DNA from 3 places in the Macrococcus bovicus genome. Region 3 is predicted to be linked to each of the others. Evidence: riboswitches for the same ligand, from Rfam matches in the RefSeq annotation. Region 3 holds a riboswitch; each other region holds the start of a gene.

What was found. Region 3 has a riboswitch for thiamine pyrophosphate ahead of tenA (thiaminase II). Riboswitches for the same ligand answer to the same signal wherever they lie in the genome.
Region 1: linked by a shared signal. The riboswitch ahead of QSV55_RS05265 (ABC transporter substrate-binding protein) and the one ahead of tenA (thiaminase II) in region 3 are both predicted to bind thiamine pyrophosphate.
Region 2: linked by a shared signal. The riboswitch ahead of QSV55_RS00900 (ECF transporter S component) and the one ahead of tenA (thiaminase II) in region 3 are both predicted to bind thiamine pyrophosphate.

What each region holds. Positions count from the first base shown of each region.
Region 1 covers NZ_CP128470.1:960,980-963,251, forward strand. The annotation lists gene QSV55_RS05260 (2-oxoacid:ferredoxin oxidoreductase subunit beta) at 1-770, shown strand, start outside; TPP riboswitch at 775-873, shown strand; gene QSV55_RS05265 (ABC transporter substrate-binding protein) at 911-1,912, shown strand; gene QSV55_RS05270 (thiamine-binding protein) at 1,912-2,199, shown strand; gene QSV55_RS05275 (ABC transporter permease) at 2,196-2,272, shown strand, end outside.
Region 2 covers NZ_CP128470.1:98,190-100,461, forward strand. The annotation lists gene QSV55_RS00895 (amino acid permease) at 1-735, shown strand, start outside; TPP riboswitch at 834-934, shown strand; gene QSV55_RS00900 (ECF transporter S component) at 1,004-1,579, shown strand; gene QSV55_RS00905 (ABC transporter ATP-binding protein) at 1,566-2,272, shown strand, end outside.
Region 3 covers NZ_CP128470.1:1,836,725-1,838,996, reverse strand. The annotation lists gene QSV55_RS10035 (LysM peptidoglycan-binding domain-containing protein) at 1-653, shown strand, start outside; TPP riboswitch at 736-831, shown strand; gene tenA (thiaminase II) at 880-1,548, shown strand; gene thiD (bifunctional hydroxymethylpyrimidine kinase/phosphomethylpyrimidine kinase) at 1,541-2,272, shown strand, end outside.

The DNA.
Region 1 (2,272 bases), 880 kb from region 3:
CAGCGGGTGTCGGACTTGAACCGGAGAACCTCGCCGTCATTACGGGAATCGGCTGTTCAGGCCGGTTATCAGGTTATATCAACTCTTACGGCTTCCACAGCATCCATGGTCGTGCACTGCCGCTTGCTCAAGGTGTGAAGATGGCAAACCAGGAACTGACCGTCATTGCTTCAGGTGGGGACGGCGACGGCTTTGCGATTGGTATGGGCCATACGATTCATGCGCTGCGCCGTAACATCGATCTCACCTATATTGTCATGGATAATCAGATCTATGGGCTGACAAAAGGTCAGACGTCACCTAGTTCAGCGCATGGATTTGTGACGAAGACCACACCTAAAGGTTCAATCGAGAAGAACGTTTCACCGCTTGAACTGGCGATTACAAGTGGCGCTACATTCATCGCCCAGAGCTTTTCATCAGATATCAAAGAACTGACGGCTATCATTGAAGCGGGTATTCAGCATAAGGGCTTCTCGTTCATCAATGTCTTCTCACCTTGTGTCACCTATAATAAAATCAATACGTATGACTGGTTCAAAGAAAATCTGACTAAGATCGCTGACATCGAAGGCTATGACCCTTCAAATAAAGCGCAGGCGTTATCCACTGTCATTGAGCATGACGGCCTGGTGACGGGGATTATCTATCAGGATACGGCAACACCAAGCTACGCAGAACAGATAGACGGCTACAGTCAGAACTTATCGCAGGCCGAGATGAAAATTACACAGCCTGAATTCAATGAACTTATGTTACAATTTAAATAAATCATAAAAACACTAGGGGAGCTTTTTGCTGAGACTGGAGGAATCCTAAACCCTTTTAACCTGGTCAGATAATGCTGACGGAGGGAAGTGTCTCAAACACAACCTTCTGCAGGTTGTGTTTTTTTAATGGAGGATAACTGATGAAAAAACTTTTGATAGGTGCAAGCTGTCTGATTCTACTGGCGGGCTGCAGTGAGCAAGGGACGAAGAAAGAAGACAAGAAAGAGGCTAAGGAACTGAAGAAAGTCACACTGATGCTTGACTGGACGCCCAATACCAACCATACAGGAATCTATGTGGCGAAAGAAAAAGGCTATTTCAAAGCGCATGGTCTGGACGTGACTATTAAGACACCAGGCGATGTGACAGCGGACCAGCTTGTCGCTGCTAATAAAGTTCAGTTTGGAATCAGTGCACAGGAGCAGGTCACGCAGGAACGGACAGAAGGTGTGCCGGTCAAATCGATCGGGGCTATTATCCAGCACAATACGAGCGGCTTTATGAGCCTTGCTTCTAAAAACATCCATTCACCTAAGGACTACGCAGGGAAAACTTACGGGGGCTGGGGCGCACCTATTGAGCGGCCATTTATTGATGCAGTCATGAAAAAAGACGGCGCGGATGTCAAGGATGTTAAAGTCGTCAATATGGGCAATACGGACTTCTTCACAGCCTCCAAGAAGAATATAGATTTCGCCTGGGTATTCTACGGCTGGACGGGTATTGAAGCGGAGACACGCGGCGAGAAAGTCAACATGCAGTACTTAACAGATTACGATAAAAATCTTGACTATTATACGCCGCTGATCATTGCGAACGAAAAATATATCCAGTCAGATAAAGAGACGGTTGATGCCTTTATGGCGGCTGTACAGGAAGGCTATGAGTTTGCGATTGATAAGCCGAAAGCAGCCGCTGATATTCTGCTGACCGAGGCGCCGGAATTAAAAGAGAGTAAGGAACTGGTCTATAAGAGTCAGGAATACCTGAAGGATAAATATCAGGATGACGCGAAGGAATGGGGCCTGCAGGACAAGAAGGTCTGGGAGAATTTTGCGCACTTTATGAAGGAAAATGATATCATCAACAACGACTTCAATGCTGACGATGCATTTACAAACGAATTTGTGGAGGGAAACTGATGGCAGACACTTTGATGAGCATTCAAATCATACCGAAGACGCCTAACGGTGAAGATGTGATTCCATATGTCGACAAGGCGATTGAAGTCATTCAGGCGAGTGGCCTGCCTTATGTTGTCAACCCGCTGGATACAACGATAGAAGGGGATATGCCGGAACTTCTTCAACTCATTGAAGATATGAACAAGAAAATGATGGCTGAAGGCGTGGTCAGCGTTATTTCTCAAGTGAAGTTCTATCATGCTGAAGAGGCTTCTATGGCAGAACTCGTCAAGAAATACCGATGAGATACTCTCTGAAGTTTGGTCTCTTCATCGCCGTCCTGCTGCTGCTCTGGGAGATGCTCGTTCGCCTGCTTCA
Region 2 (2,272 bases), 340 kb from region 3:
GGTGAGACAAAAGACCCTCAGAAAAATATTCAAAAAGCGGTTAACAGCATTGTATGGCGTATCCTGATTTTCTATATCGGTGCAATCTTTGTTATCGTTACTGTTTATCCATGGGACGAGTTAGGTACGATCGGCAGCCCGTTCGTTGCGACATTCGCTAAAATCGGTATTACGATTGCAGCTGGACTGATTAACTTCGTCGTAATTACGGCGGCAATGTCCGGCTGTAACGCAGGTATCTTCAGTTCTAGCCGTATGGTTTATACACTGGCTCAAGAAGGAAAAATGCCAGCTATCTTCGGTAAAGTATTAAAAACAGGTGTGCCATTCTATGCAGTACTGGCAATCTCTATCGGTATTTTCTTAGGTGTTATCTTGAACGTTGTTATTCCAGGCGCTGATAAAATCTTCGTCTATGTTTACAGTGCATCTATCCTGCCGGGTATGGTGCCATGGTTCATGATTCTGCTCAGCCATATGCAGTTCAGAAAGAAACATCCGGAACTGATTGAGAATCATCCGTTCAAGATGCCAGGTGCCCCTGTTACAAACTGGCTGACAATTGGATTCTTAGTCCTTGTTCTGATCTTTATGCTGATCAATCCAGATACACGTGTTTCAGTGATCATCGGCTTTGTATTCCTTGCTGTTGTCACAGCAGCATACTTCCTGCTGGGCTATGATAAAAAGGATAAAGCACGCGGTACACAAGAAAGAGCCATCTACCGTGATTAATATGAATGAGCGATACTTCGGTATCGCTTTTTTATTTCTCCGGAAATATGATTGACTTTAAGGACGGACAGGTATACAGTTTAAATACAAATACATAACAGAAACACTAGGGGTGTTATTGTAACTGAGACGAGGTAACCTCGAACCCTTTGAACCTGATCTAGTTGATGCTAGCGGAGGAAAGTGTGTAGATTTTATTTTCTATGTCTTTTTTGACGCGCAATCATCTTGTGATGGTTGCGTGTTTTTTGTTGAGGAGGAGATAGAAATGAGAAAAGGTCTGACGTTATCAGATATTTTAGTGACAGTGCTCGTAGCAGTCATTTTTGGTTTCATCTACAATTTATGGTGGCTGCCTTATGAAGCCATTAAGCCGTTCGGGCTGCATATTGAACAGCTGACTTATGGCATGTGGTTCGCAGCAGCTGTCGTGGCTTACTTGATTGTACCTAAATTCGGCATTGCTTTACTGGCAGAATTTGCAGCAGGTGCCGGTGAAACGATCGTGATGGGGAAGTTTGATATTCCGACATTTGTCTTTGCCTTATTGCAAGGTCTGGCATGTGAACTGGTTTTCATGGCTTTCAGATATCGTTCCCGTAGTGTCATGGTATGTATTTTAGCAGGTCTTGCCGCGGCCTTCATCAGTTTGCCGATTGACTATTTCTATGGTTACATGAGCGAAGTCGCAACGTGGAATCTGATTCTTTTCATCGTCTTCCGGCTGCTCAGCGGGGCAGTGCTGGCGGGCATTCTCCCTTATATACTCGTCAAGGCACTTGATCAGACCGGTGTAACCCGTCTATTCCGCTCTGCATCACAGGAAGATTATGACGCACTCTAAACTTAAGGTAACAGATCTGCGGCTGAAATATCCCGGGGCTAAGGATAAGATATTTGACGGGTTATCGATTGATATCAAAGAAAAGGAAAAGGTACTGTTATTAGGACCTTCCGGCTGCGGGAAGAGCACGCTCCTCAACGTACTGGCAGGTATTGTACCTGAGTTGATCGAGCTGCCTCTGAAGTACGAGGAACGGCTGATTGATCCGCATGCTGCTGTGATTTTTCAGGATCCTGATAGTCAGTTCTGTATGCCGAAAGTCTATGAGGAGCTGGCATTTATTCTGGAAAACAGACAAGTGCCACGAGGTGAAATGGACCAGCGTATTGAACGCGTTCTTCGAGAAGTAAAGCTGGATGTCGATAAAAGTCAGTTCATCCATCAGCTGAGTGGTGGCATGAAACAGAAACTGGCGATCGCAGGCACTTTACTTCAGCAGGCTGAGACCCTCTTTTTAGATGAACCTTCTGCCATGCTGGATACTGAAGCGACAGAACAGCTCTGGTCTCTCTTGATTGCTCTTTGGCATGACCAGACAGTCGTGATTGTTGAACATAAAGTCGAGCATATCTGGTGGCATGTTGACCGGGTCATAGTGATGAATGAAAAAGGCGAGATTGTCCAGGAAGGTGCGCCTTCCTATATATTAGAGCATTACGAATCGCTTCTATCAGCATATGGTATATGGCATCC
Region 3 (2,272 bases):
AAGTCTTAAAAATTAACGAAAAAACGGTTAAAGCTGCTCCTCACGACACAACACTCTATCATATCGTTGCAGGCGATACTTTAGGCAAAATTGCTGCTCAGTTCAATGTAACAGTGGCAGACCTTAAAGCTTGGAATAACTTAGCCTCTGATTTGATTATCGCAGGTAAAACTTTAAAAGTCAGTGCACAACAGGCACCAGTGAAAACCTATCAGGCGCCAGCACAACAGGCGCCGGTGAAAACATACCAGGCACCCGCACAACCGGCACCGGTGAAAACATACCAGGCACCCGCACAACCGGCACCGGTGAAAACATACCAGGCGCCAGCACAACCGGCACCGGTGAAAACATACCAGGCACCAGCACAACAGGCGCCTAAAGCAGCAACAACTCAAACTTCAGCTGCTTCATACGCGACAAATTCCAGCGTAGATGCTCACTTGAAATTAATCATGCAACGTGAATCAGGCGGTAACCCACGCGCGGTCAACCCTGCTGGTTACTATGGTTTATTCCAGTTCTCGCCTTCAACTTGGGCAGCTGTTGGCGGTACAGGTAATCCGGCCGATGCTTCTGTTGAAGAACAATGGAAACGTGCTCGTATCCTTTATACACAATATGGTGCACAGCACTGGAGTACAGCTTATTAATCTGCCAAGACTATCTGAGGATAGTCTTTTTTTATTTGCATTCAATCTCCGGGTTCTATATGCTTAAGATAACAAAATACCTATTTACTGCTAGGGGTGCCTGATGGCTGAGATGACGATGTCAAACCCTTTACCTGATCTAGATAATGCTAGCGTAGGAAAGCGGTCGTATTTGAAGGCCTTTTTCTGCGGAAATAGGTCTTTTTTGTATGCTGAAGGAGGAATCATAATGTTTACTGATGAATTGCAACGAGAAGCGGAACCCATTATTAATGCGATTTACCATGATGCTTTTATACAAGGCATTATCAGGGGAGATATCTCAAAGGATGCAATCCGCCATTATTTAAAGGCGGATCATCTCTATCTAAATGAGTTTGCCAAAATCTACAGCCTGTTAATTGCCAAACTGGATGACCAGGCAGATATACGTTTTCTGCTTGAGCAGATTGACTTTGTTGTCAATGGTGAAGTGACTGCCCATTATACGATGGCAGATTATGTAGGGGAGGACTATACATCGATTATTGCAGGCGGCGAATGGTATCCGGCGAGTGACCACTATATCAAGCATATGTATTACAATGCCTTCAAATATGATGATGCAAGCTTCACTATCTGTGCCATGGCGCCTTGTCCTTATGTGTATCAGCAGTTAGCTTTAAAAATAAAAGAAAATCACGATTTAACAGGCAATCCTCTAAAAGACTGGGTAGATTTCTACGCGGTGAATATGGATGAATTGATGGGTCATTTAAACCGCTGGGTCAATCGTTTTGCTGAAACGACGACAGAACAGAATAAAGCCATTTTAAGACGCAATTTCCTCGAGAGCTGCGTTCATGAACGTAGATTTTTCGCGATGTCCTATCATCAGGAGACATGGGATGTTTAAAACCGCTTTATCTATTGCAGGCACAGATCCGACTGGTGGTGCCGGTACGATTGTTGATGTCAAAGTCTTTCAGTCAAGAGGCGTATACGGCATGAGCGCCATTACAAGCATTGTCGCACAGAATACGCGGGGCGTACAGCAGGTCTTCGATCAACCGGTGCATGTGCTGGAAGCTCAGCTTGAGAGTATCTACAGTGATATTGTACCGGATGCAGTCAAGACCGGTATGCTTGCGTCAAGTGAGGTCATGGATGTTGTGAGACCTTATATTGAAAAGCATCAGATTCCCTATGTCATCGACCCGGTCATGGTCGCAAAAAGCGGCGACGATCTGCTGAATGATGCAGGCAAGAACGCGGTGCGCTATAAGCTGCTCGATTTAGCGACAGTAGCGACACCGAACTTACCGGAACTCGAACGTATTCTGAACATGAAAGTGGAATCGAGAAGTGATATCGACCGTGCCGGCTCCATTTTTCTGAATGAGATCGGCAGTCAGGCTGTCATTGTAAAAGGCGGTCATATGGAAGGGGATGCCATTGATTACCTCTTTACGAGGAACGGTGTCATTGAACTGCCCGCCAGAAGGATAGCCACTCATCATACACACGGCACGGGGTGCACTTTCAGCGCAGTGATTACAGCAGAACTTGCGAAAGGCCGCTCTATAGAAGACAGTGTCCGAACTGCGAAAGCCTATATCACGAGTGCGATTCTGAACACG